Regions from separate parts of the Modicisalibacter sp. 'Wilcox' genome, predicted to be linked through region 2. Evidence: predicted binding sites of a transcription regulator. Region 2 holds the regulator's gene; each other region holds the start of a gene.

Region 1 (4,927 bases), on a different contig from region 2:
GGCAGCAGCACCTTCAATTTCCGGGTCAGGGTGTTGCGCCCCCAGCCCAGCAGCTCGGCGGCTTCCCCCTTGCGTCCGCCGGTGTGCTTGAGCGCGGTCTCGATGAGGATGCGCTCGAAGTCCGGCACCGCCTCCTCCAGCAGGTGGGTGTGGCCGGCGGCCAGCGCCCGGTCGGCCCACTCGCGGAAGGCGCCGCGCCAGTCGCCACCGGCGGCCTCGGCACCCTCGACGTCGCGCAGCTCCGGCGGCAGGTCGTCGACGAGCACCTCGCGGCCCGAGGCCATCACCGTCAGCCAGCGGCAGGTGTTCTCGAGCTGACGCACGTTGCCCGGCCAGGCCAGCCGGGTGAGGTGCTGCTCGGCCTCGCGGGTCAGCACCTTGGGTTCGGTGGCCAGCTCCCTGGCGGCCTCGGCGAGGAAGTGCTGGGCCAGCCGCGGGATGTCCTCGCGACGCTCGGCGAGCCGCGGCAGGTGCACGCGGATCACGTTGAGGCGGTGGAACAGATCCTCGCGGAAGCGCCCGTCCTCGACCAGCTTCTCGAGGTTCTGGTGGGTGGCGGCGATGATCCGCACGTCGACCTTGACCGGGGTGTGGCCGCCGACGCGATAGAACTCGCCGTCGGCCAGCACGCGCAGCAGGCGGGTCTGGGTGTCGGGCGGCATGTCGCCGATCTCGTCGAGGAACAGCGTGCCGCCGTCGGCCTGCTCGAAGCGCCCGCGGCGCTGGGCGGTGGCCCCGGTGAAGGCGCCCTTCTCGTGGCCGAACAGCTCGGACTCCATCAGGTCCTTGGGGATCGCCGCCATGTTCAGGGCGATGAACGGGTGCGCCCGGCGCGGGCTGTGCTGGTGCAGCGCCTGGGCGACCCGCTCCTTGCCGGTCCCCGACTCGCCGTTGATCAGCACGGTGATGTGCGACTGCGAGAGCCGGCCGATGGCGCGGAACACCTCCTGCATGGCCGGCGCCTCGCCGATGATCTCGGTGGTCAGCCCCTCCGGCGCGCTGGCTGGCGCCTGACGCTCGCGGGCGTGGGCCACCGCCCGGCGCACCAGCGCCAGCGCCTCGTCGACGTCGAACGGCTTGGGCAGGTACTCGAAGGCCCCGCCCTGGTAGGAGGCCACCGCGCTGTCCAGGTCGGAGTGCGCGGTCATCACGATCACCGGCAGGTCCGGATGGGCCTCGCGCAGCCGCGCCATCAGGTCCAGGCCGTCCAGCCCCGGCATGCGGATATCGGTGAGCAGCACGTCCGGCGGCTGGCGCAGCAGGCTTTCCAGCGCCGTGTCGGCGCGGTCGAAGCTGGTCACGTCCAGGTCGGGCTGGGCCAGGGCGCGCTCCAGCACCCAGCGAATGGCACGGTCGTCGTCGACGATGACGATACGAGCGGCGTCGGTCATAAAGCCCTCCAGCGGGTAGCAGCGGGTTCGCCTCCGGCGAACGTCACGAGGGGCGCGCCGGTGGCGCGATGGGGTAGCGGCCGGCTCACGCGGAACACGCCAGCGGAATCAGCAGGCGGAACTCCGTGCACCCGGGCTGCGAGTCGCACTCGATCAGCCCCTGGTGCTGATGCAGGATCGACTGGGCGATCGACAGCCCCAGCCCGCTGCCCTCGGCGCGGCCCGAGACCATCGGGTAGAACAGCGTCTCCTGGAGCGCGGGGGGAATCCCGGGGCCGTTGTCGATCACCGCCACCTCGCAGACCAGCCGATGGCGCTCGGCGCCCAGGGTGAACTGGCGCCGGGCCCGGGTGCGCAGCGTCAGCCGCGGTGCGTCGACGGCGCTTTCCTCCAGGGCCTGAACGGCGTTGCGGGCGACGTTGAGCACCGCCTGGATCAGCTGTGCCTCGTCGCCGTGCAGGTCCGGCAGGCTGGGGTCGTAGTCGCGCGCGTAGTCGACCCGCGGATGCTCGGCCTCGAGCAGTGCCCGCACCCGCTCGAGTACCTTGTGGATGTTGAGCGGCTCGTGGCCAACGAGGCGATTGGGGCCGAGCATGCGGTCGACCAGGTCGCGCAGGCGGTCGGCCTCCTCGACGATCACCCGGGTGAACTCGGCCAGCTGCGGGTCCGGCAGGTCGCGCTCGAGCAGCTGGGCGGCGCCGCGGATGCCGCCCAGCGGATTCTTGATCTCGTGAGCCAGCCCGCGCGAGAGCACCTTGATGGTCTCCTGACGGGTGATCAGCGCCTCCTCCCGGGAGATGCGCATCAGCCGGTCGCGAGGCTCGATCTCGAGCAGCAGCTCATTGTCCGACAGCGGCGTGGCCGTGAAGTCCACCGTGACCGGCTCGCCGCCGGCGGGCAGCAGCACGGCCTCGCGCTGGGTGAAGGGGTGCTGCGCCGCCAGCGCCTTGGTCAGCACCGCCGCGATGGCGCCGCCGTCGCCCTCCAGGCAGTCCAGGCGCGTGCCCCGGACCCGGCTCTCGCTGACCGCCAGCAGCGCCTCGGCGGCGGGATTCAGCCAGCGCACGCGCAGCGCATCGTCCAGGTAGACGACCGCGGTGGTCAGGTTCTCCAGCAGGCGTTGATACATGGGCGCTCTCCCCGTCGGGACATCTCACGACAAGCACTGCAAGAAGCGCGCCATGCCGGGCAGCCCGACAGCCAGCGGGATGGACGCCGGTGGCGCGCCCTTTCACGCACCATTATGGTGCATTTGTGCGTGCAGCGCTGCGCCGGGGTGGCGACACCGGCGTGTCGAGCGGGAGAAGCAGCGACCCGCCGTTCAGGGCGAGCGGGCGGGATTGTTGGGGTTGGCGGGCAGGTGGACGCTGGCACGCTGCACGTAGAGGGTCACCGGTGCACTGCGATGGCGCACCTGCCCCCGGGCGTCGAGCAGCTCCGCCTGCAGGGTGTGCTCGCCGCGCACCAGCCCCGTGACCATGAACACCCGGGCGTGCAGCGCCGACTGGCTGACCCGGCCGTCGACGAGCAGGCGCACCTTGTGATCCGGGCGCAGGGCGGGCTCGATGGCCAGCGCCACCTGGACATTGCCGGCGGCGCCGGTGGGCAGCGTCTCGCCATCCTCGGGCTGCGCGATGCGAAAGGTGGTGTAGGGCATGAACGGCGTGTCGGCACCCGCCGGTGGCCGTGCCGTGTCGCGCCCGGTGTCACGCGCCGCGGGTTCGCGCACGGGGGCGGACGGCAGCACGCTCAGCGGCTCCAGCTCGACGCGCTCGCCCTGCTCCACCGGCCGGTCGGTGAAGACCACGTTGCCCTGGGCATCGGTGGTGCGATAGACGCTGGCCGCCGAGGCGACGCCCGGCACGGTGCTGAAAACCAGGCAGACGGCCGGCAGCATGGCCGACAGGCAGCGGTTCATGGGAGCCCTCCTCCATGGCGTGGCGACACGGCCGCGTGTTCCGTCCGAGTGTAACGCAAAAAAAGAGCCCGCCGGTTGGCGGGCTCCGTGTCGCGGCACGTCCGGCGCGCGAGTGCGCCGGACGGGGACGCGGGATCAGCAGCTGTAGTAGAGGTCGAACTCCACCGGGTGCGTCGCCATGCGCAGGCGCTGGACGTCTTCTTCCTTGAGCTCGATGTAGGCATCGATCATGTCGTCGGTGAACACGCCGCCTTCGGTGAGGAAGGCCCGGTCGTTGTCCAGGGCTTCCAGGGCCTGGTCGAGGCTGTTGGCCACGGTCGGCACCTTCTTGCCCTCTTCCGGCGGCAGGTCGTAGAGGTTCTTGTCCATCGCGTCGCCGGGATGGATCTTGTTCTTGATGCCGTCGATGCCCGCCATCAGCATCGCCGCGAAGGCCAGGTAGGGGTTGGCGGTCGGGTCGGGGAAGCGAGCCTCGACGCGCTTGCCCTTGGGGCTGGCGGTGTACGGGATACGGATGGACGCGGAGCGGTTGCGCGCGCTGTAGGCGAGCATGACCGGCGCCTCGAAGCCCGGCACCAGACGCTTGTAGGAGTTGGTGGAGGCGTTGGTGAAGGCGTTCAGGGCCCGTGCGTGCTTGATGATGCCACCGATGTAGTACAGCGCCATCTCGGACAGGCCGGCGTACTCGTCACCGGCGAACTGGTTGCTGCCGTCCTTCCAAAAGGACTGGTGGACGTGCATGCCGGAGCCGTTGTCGCCGACGATGGGCTTGGGCATGAAGGTCGCGGTCTTGCCGTAGGCATGGGCCACGTTGTGGACCACGTACTTGAGCTCCTGGACCTCGTCGGCCTTCTTGACCAGGGTGTTGAACTTCACGCCGATCTCGTTCTGGCCGGCGTTGGACACCTCGTGGTGATGAACCTCCACCGACTGGCCGATCGCCTCCAGGGTGTTGCACATCGCGCTGCGGATGTCGTGGAAGCTGTCCACCGGCGGGACCGGGAAGTAGCCGCCCTTGACCCGCGGGCGGTGGCCCAGGTTGCCGCCTTCCACGTTGGTGGAATCGGTGGCCCAGGCGCCTTCCTCGGAGGTGATCTTGTACATCGCGCCCTGGAGATCGGTCTTCCAGTGCACTTCGTCGAAGATGAAGAACTCCGGCTCCGGGCCGAAGAAGGCGGTATCGCCCAGGCCGGTGGACTGCAGATAGGCCTCGGCGCGCTTGGCGATGGAACGCGGATCGCGCTCGTAGCCCTGCATGGTGGCCGGCTCGATGATGTCGCAGCGCAGCACCAGGGTGGCGTCCTCGGTGAACGGATCGAGGAAGCCGGAACCGTCTTCCGGGCGCAGGATCATGTCGGACTCGTTGATGCCCTTCCAGCCTTCGATGGAGGAGCCATCGAACATCTGGCCGTTCTCGAAGAACTCTTCATCGACGGCACCGGCCGGAATCGTGACGTGCTGCTCCTTGCCCTTGGTGTCGGTGAAGCGCAGGTCCACCCACTTGACGTCGTGTTCTTCGATCAGGGCGAGTGTCTTCTCAGACATGATGTCCTCCACAAATGAGCCGATGGCTTGCGTGTCCAGCGTCGTTGTAGCACGCCGCATCAGGATTGCCCAT
Region 2 (4,927 bases):
AGCTCACGGCTCGGCACGGGTCGCCCCCACGGCGGTATTGATGCCCAGCTCCCGATGGCGCAGCCGTACCTGATAGCGCCCGGCGAATATCGCGGCGAGACGTTCGGTGAGATAGACCGAGCGATGCTGGCCACCGGTGCAGCCGATGGCCACGGTCAGGTAGCTGCGATTGCTGGCCTGGTAGGCCGGCAGCCAGCGATCGAGCCAGGTGTGGACATCGTCCTGCATGGCGATGACGTCGGGGTAGCCCTCGAGAAAGTCGACGATCTCCGGGTCGCGGCCGTTGAACTGGCGAAGCCGGGGGTCCCAGTAGGGGTTGGGCAGGCAGCGGGCGTCGAAGACGATATCGGCATCGAGTGGTACGCCGCGCTTGAAGCCGAAGGACTCGAAGGTCAGGGTGAGCTGGCCGCTGCGGTGATGGGCGACCTGTTCGGCGATGCGTCCACGCAGCTCGTGCACCGACAGCTGGGAGGTGTCGATGACGAGGTCGGCGAGGTCACGGATGCCCGACAGGGCCTGCTCCTCGGATTCGACGGCTTCCGCCAGGGTCATCTCGGTGTCCCGGGTCAGCGGGTGGCGGCGCCGCGTGGCCGAGTAGCGCTCGAGCAGGATCTTGTCCTCGGAGGTCAGGTAGACCACCTGACAGTCGAGGCCGCGGGCGCGCAGGGTCTCGAGCAGCCCGGGAAATCGCTCGAGGGCGGTGGGCACGTTGCGGGCATCGATGCTCACGGCGATGCTGGAGCGGCGGGCATCGTCCTGACGGAGTTCGTCGATCAGGGGGTCGAGGAGCATGGCCGGCAGGTTGTCGATGGCATAGAAGCCCAGGTCCTCGAGGGCCTGAAGCGCGATCGACTTGCCGGAACCGGAACGACCGCTGATGATCACGAGCTGCATCGCGGCGGCTCTCCTGATGGCGGTGAAACGCGAGACACGGATCCGGCTACCCGGGTGTCTCGCCGGGGGCGTTTTCCTGGCGGCGGATGGCCTCGAGCAGTATCTCGTAGAGTTCGCGCTGGCTCTCGCTGCGACGCAGGCGGGCGCGGATGGTGGCATCGTTCATGATGCCGGCCACCTGGCCCAGCAGGGCAAGGTGGGTGTCGTCCGCCTCCTCGGGCACCAGCAGCACGAAGATCAGGTCGACCGGTTCGCCGTCGACGGCATCGAAGTCGATGGGTTCCTGCAGCTTGAGGAAGCCGGCGATCGGTGCCTTGCAGTGTGGGTTGCGCGCATGGGGAATCGCCACGCCGTTGCCGATCCCGGTGCTGCCCAGCCGCTCGCGGCCGATCAGGCGGCTGAAGACTTCCTGGCTGTCCAGGCTCGGCGTGTTCTGCGCGATGAAGGTGCTGAAGAATTCCAGCACGCGCTTCTTGCTCCCCCCGGGCACCGCGAAGAGCGTGCGCTCGGGGGGCAGGATGGCTTCCAGTGTCATGATGGGCGGAGTCAGCGAGCCCCGGCGCCTTGCGCGCGGGCCTGAGCCTTTTCCTTGTGCTTGACGAGTTGGCGATCGAGCTTGTCGGCGAGGGCGTCGATGGCGGCGTACATGTCGCCGTTCTCGGCTTCGGCGTGCAAGTCGGCACCGGCAGCGTGGAGGGTACAGGCAGCCTGGTGACGTTCCTTCTCGATCGAGAGGGTCACCTGAACCGTCGTGATGTTGTCGTAATGGCGCTCGAGACGCGTCAGTTTCTCGTTGACGTAGTCACGCAATGCATCCGTCAGTTCGACGTGATGGCCGGTGATGTTCGCTTGCATGGACACGCTCCTGTTCCGGCGGGTGGTGGCTCGATTGTAACCCTTTTTGCAGCTTAGCAAACCCCCGGGAGACGCCGATAGGCAGATGCGTCGACGCTGGTGTCCGAGGGCCTTTTCAGGCTAGTCGCTTGCGCTCGCTGGAGGAAGGGATACCCATGGCCTCGCGGTACTTGGCGACGGTGCGGCGGGCCACCTTGATGCCGTCCGCGGCCAGCAGGTCGACCAGCTTGCTGTCCGAGAGCGGCTTGCGCGGAGGCTCCTCGCCGATCAGCTTCTTGAGCCGGGCGCGGATGGCGGTGCTGGAGTGGGCGTCGCCCTCGCCGCCGACATGGCTCGAGAAGAAGTACTTGAGCTCGAAGACACCGCGCGGCGTGTGGATGAACTTCTGGGTGGTCACCCGGGAGATGGTGGATTCGTGCATCTCCACCGCCTGGGCGATATCGGCCAGGATCAGGGGCTTCATGGCCTCCTCGCCCTGGTCGAGGAAGTCCAGCTGCCGGGTCATGATCTCGCGTCCCACCTTGAGCAGGGTGTCGTTGCGGCTGGAAAGGCTCTTGATCAGCCAGCGTGCCTCCTGCAGGTGCTGCTTCATGAAGGTGTTGTCGTCGCTCTTGTCGGCGCGGCGGATCAGGGCGGCATAGTCGGGCTGGATGCGCAGGCGGGGCAGCGCCTCGGGGTTGAGTTCGATGCGCCAGCCGTCGCGGGTGCGGCGCGCCAGCAGGTCGGGGATCACGTAGTCGTTGCCGGAGGCGTCGAAGGCCTGGCCGGGGCGCGGGTCGAGGGTGCGGATCAGCGCGATCACGCTGTCGAGCTGGGCGTCGTCGAGCCGCAGCCGGCGCTTGAGCAGCTTGCGGTCGTCGGCGGCCAGTGCCTCGAGGAACTGCCGGACCAGCCGTCGGGCCTGGGGCAGCAGAGGGGTGTCGTCGGGCAGGACGCCGAGCTGCAGCAGCAGGCATTCGCGCAGATCGCGGGCCAGCACGCCGGTAGGGTCGAACTGCTGCAGGCGCATCAGCACCGCTTCCACCTCGGGGGCGCGCAGGCCCGCGAGCCCCTGGGCACGCAGGCCGTCGACGAGGGCGTCGACCGGATCGGTCAGGTAGCCGTCGGCATCGACCGCGTCGATCAGGGTCTCGGCGATGAGGATTTCGCGCTCTCCCAGGCCGGCCATGGCAAGCTGCCAGGCGAGGTGATCCTGCAGGCTTTCGCCGGCGGCATTGCGCTCGAGGTCCGGCCCCTCGTCGCTGCGCCCGCCGGAAGCAAAGTCCTGATAGGTGTCGGACCAGTCACTGTCGACGGCCAGTTCATCGGGGATGTCCTGGTTCCAGTCGTCCTCGGCCGCTTCGCTGACCGCGGTCTCGCCGAATTCCTCCTCCATCTCCAGCATGGGGTTGGACTCGAGCGCCTGCTGAATTTCCTGGCGGAGGTCCAGCGTCGACAGCTGCAGCAACTGGATGGCCTGCTGCAGCTGGGGCGTCATGGTCAGCTGCGTGCCGACCCTGAGCTGCAACGTGGGTTTCATAGCCATGACATGCCTACTTCGCTGACGGATTCGGGGATACCGTATCCCGGCCCCTCTTGCCTTGCAAGTAAATAAGCAATAAGTGTGCCACAAGGTGGCGGGCGCGGTGCGCCCTGCGGGCTAGAGCCGGAATTCGTGGCCCAGGTAGACCTCGCGGACCTTTTCACTGGCCAGGATCGCCTCGGCGCCGCCTTCGGCGATGATCTGGCCGTCGCCGACGATGTAGGCCTTGTCGCAGATGTCCAGGGTCTCGCGGACGTTGTGATCGGTGATCAGGATGCCGATGCCGCGGTCGCGCAGCTGGCGGATGATGCTCTTGATCTCGCCCACCGAGATGGGGTCGACGCCGGCGAAGGGTTCGTCGAGCAGGATGAAGGCCGGCTCGGTGGCCAGCGAGCGGGCGATTTCCACGCGACGCCGCTCGCCGCCGGACAGGCTCATGCCCGGATTGTCGCGGATGTGGCCGATATGGAACTCCTCGAGCAGCTGCTCGAGCTGCGCCCGGCGGCCCGCCCTGTCGAGGTCCCGGCGGGTCTCGAGAATGGCCATGATGTTGTCGGCCACCGACAGCTTGCGGAAGATCGAGGCTTCCTGGGGCAGGTAGCCGATGCCGGCGCGGGCACGCTGGTGCATGGGCGCACGGCTCAGGTCCAGGTCGTCGATCGCCACCTCGCCGGCATCGGCACGCACCAGGCCGACGATCATGTAGAACGAGGTGGTCTTGCCCGCTCCGTTGGGGCCGAGCAGGCCGACGATGCTGCCCTGGCCGATGGTCAGGCTGATGTCCTGGACCACACGGCGGCTCTTGTAGCTCTTGGCGAGATGGCGGGCGACAAGGGTCTTCATGCTATTCCTCGAAGCGGCGGGTTCACGGCGACGACTTGGGTGTCAGGGTCATGCGCACCCGCTGGCCATCGCTGCCCTGCGCGCTGGAGCGGGCCTGGACCTTGCGGCTGTCGAGGTAGTACTCGACGTAGGCGCCGTTGAAGGTGTCCCGGGCCTTGTGAAGCTCGGCGTTGCCGATCAGCTCGACCCGGCGCTCGCCGGCATGGTAGACGACGGTGTTGCCCCAGCCCTTCACCAGGGGCTCCTTGGGAGCGGGGCGCTGCTCCAGGTAGGCGCGCTGCTTGTCGCCGGTGGCGGTGACCTGGGTCACCTCGCCCTGGTCGTTGCGTTCGATCTCGACGCGTTCGGCCTCGAGCACCATGCTGCCCTGGGTCAGGTTGACGTCGCCGGTGTAGACGGCGGTGCCGGCACGATCATCGAGATCCAGGCGATCCGCCGCCACGTTGATGGGTTGCCGGGCATCGCTTTCCAGCGCCGAGACGCCGGGGGCGAACAATGCCAGTGCGGTCAGGCCGAGGCCGGCAAGATAGGGGCGCATCAGGTTCCTCCCTGTGGGCTGATCGGCGGATGAAAGCCCTGAACGTCGCCGTTCAGGCGCATGCGGCCGGTGTCGATCCAGGCGTCGAGCCGGTCGCCGCTGGCGTGCTGCCGGTGCTGGCGCAGCGTGGCACGGCTGTCGCTCCAGGCGTGGTAGGTGTCGGCATCGTAGTGGAGCACGTCGCTTTCCACCTGCCAGCCTTCTTCCGGAGCCTGCAGCTTGGCGTCGCCGACGAGCACCAGCGGGTTGCCGCCGGCCTCCAGCCTACCCTTGTC
Region 3 (4,927 bases), on a different contig from region 2:
CGAGGAAGACGCAACGGATTCGTTGGCAGACATGAAAGGACTCCAAAATCGGTGGGCATGGCAAGCGGCCATCCTCGACCGCGGCCACGGTCGAGGGCGGCACCGGCAGGCAATGATCGCTCAGAAACGGTTGATCGGCACCTTCAGGTAGACCTGGCCGTTGTCCTCGGCCGGCGGGAGGTGCCCGGCGCGCATGTTGACCTGCACGGACGGCAGGATCAGGCGCGGCATGCCCAGGGTGGCATCACGCTCGGTGCGCATCTTGACGAACGCCTCCTCGGTGGTGCCCTCGTGCACATGGATGTTGTCGCGACGCTGCTCGGCCACGCTGGTCTGGTAGGCGTACTCGTCGCGTCCGGGCGCCTTGTAGTCATGACACAGGAACAGCCGGGTCTCCGGCGGCAGGGCCAGCACCTTCTGGATCGAGCGATACAGGGTCCGAGCATCGCCGCCCGGAAAGTCGCAGCGTGCAGTGCCGTAGTCGGGCATGAACAGCGTGTCGCCGACGAAGGCGGCATCGCCGATCACGTAGGTCAGACAGGCCGGCGTGTGGCCCGGCGTGTGCAGCACCCGGCCTTCCAGGTTGCCGATACGGAAGGTGTCGCCCTCGGCGAACAGCCGATCGAACTGGCTGCCGTCCCGGGCGAACTCGGTACCGGCATTGAAGGCCTTGCCGAAGATCGCCTGGACGTCGGTGATATGCGCACCGATCCCGGTCCTGCCGCCCAGCTTGTCGTGCAGATAGGGCGCGGCGGACAGGTGGTCGGCATGCACGTGGGTCTCGAGGATCCACTCGACCTCGAGCCCCTCGCGCTGAATGAAGTCGATGATGGCGTCCGCCGAACGCACGTCGGTGCGCCCCGCGGCATAATCGAAATCGAGCACGGAATCCAGAATCGCGCAGGCGTGGCTGTCGGGGTCACGCACCACGTAGCTGAAGGTGTTGGTGGGCTCGTCGAAGAAATGGGTCACGACGGGATTGCGCATGGGATGGCTCCTTTACGCTATCGAAATGCCCCCAGCATAACGCATATATTGTTCTAACGTTATTCTTTTTTTATCTATACGAGAGCAGGACTATACGTCCTGCTCACCGTCAGCCATCGCGCGGATTGTCGCGCTCCACCGCCTTGCGCATACGTTCGAGTCGACACCCGGATGCAATTCCTGCGGGGAATGAAGGGCCCGAAAGGCGGCAAGTATGCCATTCCGGAAGGCGGCGCTCATGATGACGCCTCTTCCAGGGAAGCCGGAGGCGCCGGCCCGCACGCGCCCAGCCAGTAGTCCAGCCCCTCGGCCCAGCCGCGCGGGCCGGTCTCCCGGGTTCGATACAGCGACGCATGGTGCACCTCGACAGGCTGGCGATGCTCGCCACGGATCAGCACCGGGGCCTCGACCGCCTCGAGCAGGGAGACATCGTTGGGGCCGTCCCCCAGGCCCAGCGTCTCCGGCGTGGTGCCCCGCAGCGCCCGGTAGCGCGCCACCAGCCAGCGCAGCGACCGCCCCTTGTCGACATCGCCCATCACGTGCCAGAACCGCCCGCCACGGGTCAGCATCAGGCCATCATTGGCCAGCGCACGACGAAGCCGTGCCAGCGCGGCCTCGTCGTCATCCCAGAGCAGGGGTTCGCTGCCTTCACGCAGGCGGGCGTGCTCGGCCCCCACCTCGCTCAACCCGGTCGCCTCGACGACCGCCGCGACGGAGAGCTCGGTGAGGATGCGAAACCGCACGCCCAGCCGCTCGCGCAGTACCGTCAGCCGGCTCCGCAGGAAGGCACTGTCGACACCGGGCGTCTTGATGCGCAACCCGCCGATGTCCTGCGGATCGCGATCGAGCCGCGCATGCTGCCAGTTCGACGGCAGCCCGATCACCGCGCCGTTCTCGGCGATGAACGGCGTCGCCTCCAGCGCCAGTTCGCGGCGCAGCGGCAACAGCTCGGCGCGCGTCTTGCTGGAGACGGGGATCACCGGCGTGCCGGCCTCGCGCAACCGCCGTAGCCAGTCCGCCGCCGGCGACCAGTCATAGCTGTAGTGATCGAGAAGCGAGCCATCCAGATCGGTGAAGACCAGCCATTCACGCGGTGAAACCCTGGAACCCGTCATGTCATTCCTCCCGGCAACCGGGGCGACGCATCGCCGTGTGTGTTGTCTGCCAAGCACGGAGCATGCCAGCTTCGTGCGGCCCGCCCTCGAGAAGCCACAGACCACACGCCGCGCCGGGCCATGCCCTGCTCTCACGATAGCGCATTCATCGGCATCGCCCCCAAGCGTCACCGGTACCCGTCTGCACCATGCCTGTGCACAGCGACTCGCCATGCGCCTTCGTTACACTCTCAAGCCTTCCCGGAGACGATCGGGACCGTAAATCGGCTCATTTTTTGGCGATGGGAGTGGTATCATTGTCAGCCATTGATGCCATTCGACCTCGGACGATCGCAAATGCAGACCACCTCACGAAGCATCCTCGTCATGGGGGTTTCCGGCTCGGGGAAATCACATATCGGGCGCGATGTGGCGGCGGCCATCGGCGCCGAATTCATCGATGCCGACGACCACCACAGCCCGACCAGCATTGCCAAGATGTCACGCGGCGAGCCGCTCACCGATGATGACCGGGAAGGCTGGCTGAAAACCCTCTCCGATCTCTATCACCACCACCGAGAAGCCGGCCACGACCTGGTGATCGGTTGCTCCGCCCTCAAGCACCATTATCGGGACGTTCTGCGACGCGGCGCCCCGGATCTGAAGATTCTCTACCTGCACGGCGAGCGCGATGTCCTGCTGTCGCGACTCAACAGCCGGGGCGGGCATTTCTTCGCCGGCGAACACATGCTGGACAGCCAGCTGGGCACCCTGGAAGTGCCGGGCGAGGACGAGGCCTTTCGCGTCGATATCCGCGAGGCACCCGACAGGATCGTGACCCAGTTTATCGACTATCTTGACCATGCCTGATCGCTCGGATCGACAGGATGACTCACGAAAAAGGCGGCGCTTTCTGCGCCGCCTTTTTCGTGATCGAGGGCCAGACCGGGCAAACGACTTGCGCCCAACATCAATCGAATTTGGGGGAGCGGACTTATTCACGATATCTCACCCAAAGCGGCACTACCGTCGGGGATAAATCCCCTCCCCCAGGAGCAGGGTTCGGCAACCAGGCCTCCTGGTGTTCTTGTGGCAAGATCAGGCTGCGGCAAAGCAGACTCTCGCCCCTTGCGGGAGCGACTTCAGTCGCGATCATCCGGCCACCAATCCCCCCTCCCCAAAACCGCCCATCAGGCCCTGTGCTGCTCGGCCAGCGCGCACAGCCCCGCCAGAGTCGCCGAGTCGCTGTCGACCTCGACGGGAGAGAAACCCTCGGCTTCCAGGGCGCGCCGGTACAGGCCGTTGAGCGTCGTCGAGCCGACCAGCAGCACCTCGCTCGCCTCGGGCGCCATCGCCCGCTGCGCGCGCACCTCGCTGCCGATGGTCACGCCGGACAGGAAACTGCCGACCTGCTCGGCCGCCAGCCCGGCATACAGATGGCGGCTGCGGGCCTCGAACAGGGCATGCAGCAATCCCCCCGGATGATGCGCCACCTTCAGCCCCTGCGCGAAGGCCTCGGCATCGAAATCCGCCGACGCCCGCGCCGGCTCGCCGGGCAGCGTGTGAAAGCGCACCGCATGATAGAGCTCGCCGGTCATCAGGGTGGTGAAGTCCACCAGCCGCCCGCCCTCCAGGCGCGCCCACTTGCTGTGGGTTCCCGGCAGGCAGCACAGCGCCGAGTCGCCGCCGCGCCGAGCCAGGGCACCGAAGGCCTGGATCTCCTCGCCGCGCATCACGTCGACGTGAGCCTCGCGAATCACCTTGACGCCGGGCACGATCCAGGCGTTGTCGAGCCCCGGCGCCGCCACCACGTGGGCGGCGAGATCCGCGGCGGTGACCGGCAGACCCAGCTGCGGCGCCTCGCTCCAGCCACGCCGCGAGCCCACCATCCCGGCCAGGTACACCGGCACTCGTTCAGCGCCGCCGTCCTCGCGCCAGTCATCGATCTGGGCGGCACAGTAGTGCGGGAACTCGGCGCTGGACAGGGCTCGCAGCCCGGCATCGGAGCGCCGCGACTCCAGGCACTCGCCACTGGCCCGGTCGACCAGAAAGGCGCGAAAATTGCTGGTGCCCCAGTCGATGGCGATCAGCCGCTCGCTCATGCATCGGCCTCGCGCTCGAGTTCCGAGGCCTGGTCCAGGCTCTCCTTGATCCGACGCCACTCGGCGACCAGCACCCGGGCGCGCGCACCGACCTCATCGGCCGTGCGCCCCGCCTTGTAGAGGCTGCCGCCGAAGCCGAAGCCGTCGATGCCGGCGCTGACCCACTCGTCCATGTTGTGCTCGTCGATGCCACCCACGGCGAGCACCGGCAGCTCGGCCGGCAGCACCGCCTTGACGTCCTTGAAGTAACCGGTGCCCAGCTTGCCCGCCGGGAACAGCTTGAGCGCACGTGCTCCCGAACGCGCCGCGCTCAGCGCTTCGGTCGGCGTCATGCAGCCGATCAGCGGCGCCAGGTCGAGGGCCTGAGCCTCGGCGATCACCGCCGGGTCGGTATTGGGGGTAATCACCAGCGGCGCCCCCAGGTCCGCCAGACGGCTGCAGTCCTGCGGATCGAGCACGGTGCCGGCACCGACCACCACATGGTCCGGACAACGTCTGGCGATCCGCTCGATGCTCTCCCAGGGGGTGGGCGAGTTGAGCGGAATCTCGATCAGCCGGAAGCCCTCCGCCACCAGCACATCGAAGATGGCCTCGACCTCCTCGGGGTGCACACCGCGCAGGATCGCCACCAGCGGCAGGTCATCGAGAGCCGCCTGAAGGGCGGCCCGGCGAGTCTCGTTCATCGTTGCCTCCTGTAACTCTTCAATGCCACGCCCATGAAGCGCTCAAGGCATTGCCGAGCGA

The links. Region 2 encodes sigma-54, which starts transcription at its own class of promoters, with help from an activator protein. Its sites were predicted from a motif close to TGGCACNNNNNTTGCTNT; they were not measured.
Region 1: a site for sigma-54 is predicted at 2,556-2,573, ahead of glnL (nitrogen regulation protein NR(II)). Genes of this name have one in related genera too.
Region 3: a site for sigma-54 is predicted at 2,153-2,170, ahead of G7A98_RS10075 (HAD-IIB family hydrolase). Genes of this name have one in related genera too.

The regions. Positions count from the first base shown of each region.
Region 1 is NZ_WNXF01000002.1:45,588-50,514, forward strand. Features, by position in the region: gene glnG (nitrogen regulation protein NR(I)) at 1-1,391, opposite strand, end outside; gene glnL (nitrogen regulation protein NR(II)) at 1,477-2,520, opposite strand; gene G7A98_RS02165 (DUF4124 domain-containing protein) at 2,713-3,309, opposite strand; gene glnA (glutamate--ammonia ligase) at 3,445-4,854, opposite strand.
Region 2 is NZ_WNXF01000012.1:44,233-49,159, reverse strand. Features, by position in the region: gene G7A98_RS11875 (HPr family phosphocarrier protein) at 1-17, opposite strand, end outside; gene rapZ (RNase adapter RapZ) at 4-894, opposite strand; gene ptsN (PTS IIA-like nitrogen regulatory protein PtsN) at 941-1,429, opposite strand; gene raiA (ribosome-associated translation inhibitor RaiA) at 1,441-1,749, opposite strand; gene G7A98_RS11855 (RNA polymerase factor sigma-54) at 1,865-3,274, opposite strand; gene lptB (LPS export ABC transporter ATP-binding protein) at 3,389-4,114, opposite strand; gene lptA (lipopolysaccharide transport periplasmic protein LptA) at 4,137-4,652, opposite strand; gene lptC (LPS export ABC transporter periplasmic protein LptC) at 4,652-4,927, opposite strand, start outside.
Region 3 is NZ_WNXF01000009.1:90,158-95,084, reverse strand. Features, by position in the region: gene G7A98_RS10085 (FAD/NAD(P)-binding oxidoreductase) at 1-33, opposite strand, end outside; gene G7A98_RS10080 (MBL fold metallo-hydrolase) at 121-987, opposite strand; gene G7A98_RS10075 (HAD-IIB family hydrolase) at 1,224-2,102, opposite strand; gene G7A98_RS10070 (gluconokinase) at 2,439-2,951, shown strand; gene G7A98_RS10065 (2-dehydro-3-deoxygalactonokinase) at 3,272-4,183, opposite strand; gene G7A98_RS10060 (2-dehydro-3-deoxy-6-phosphogalactonate aldolase) at 4,180-4,866, opposite strand.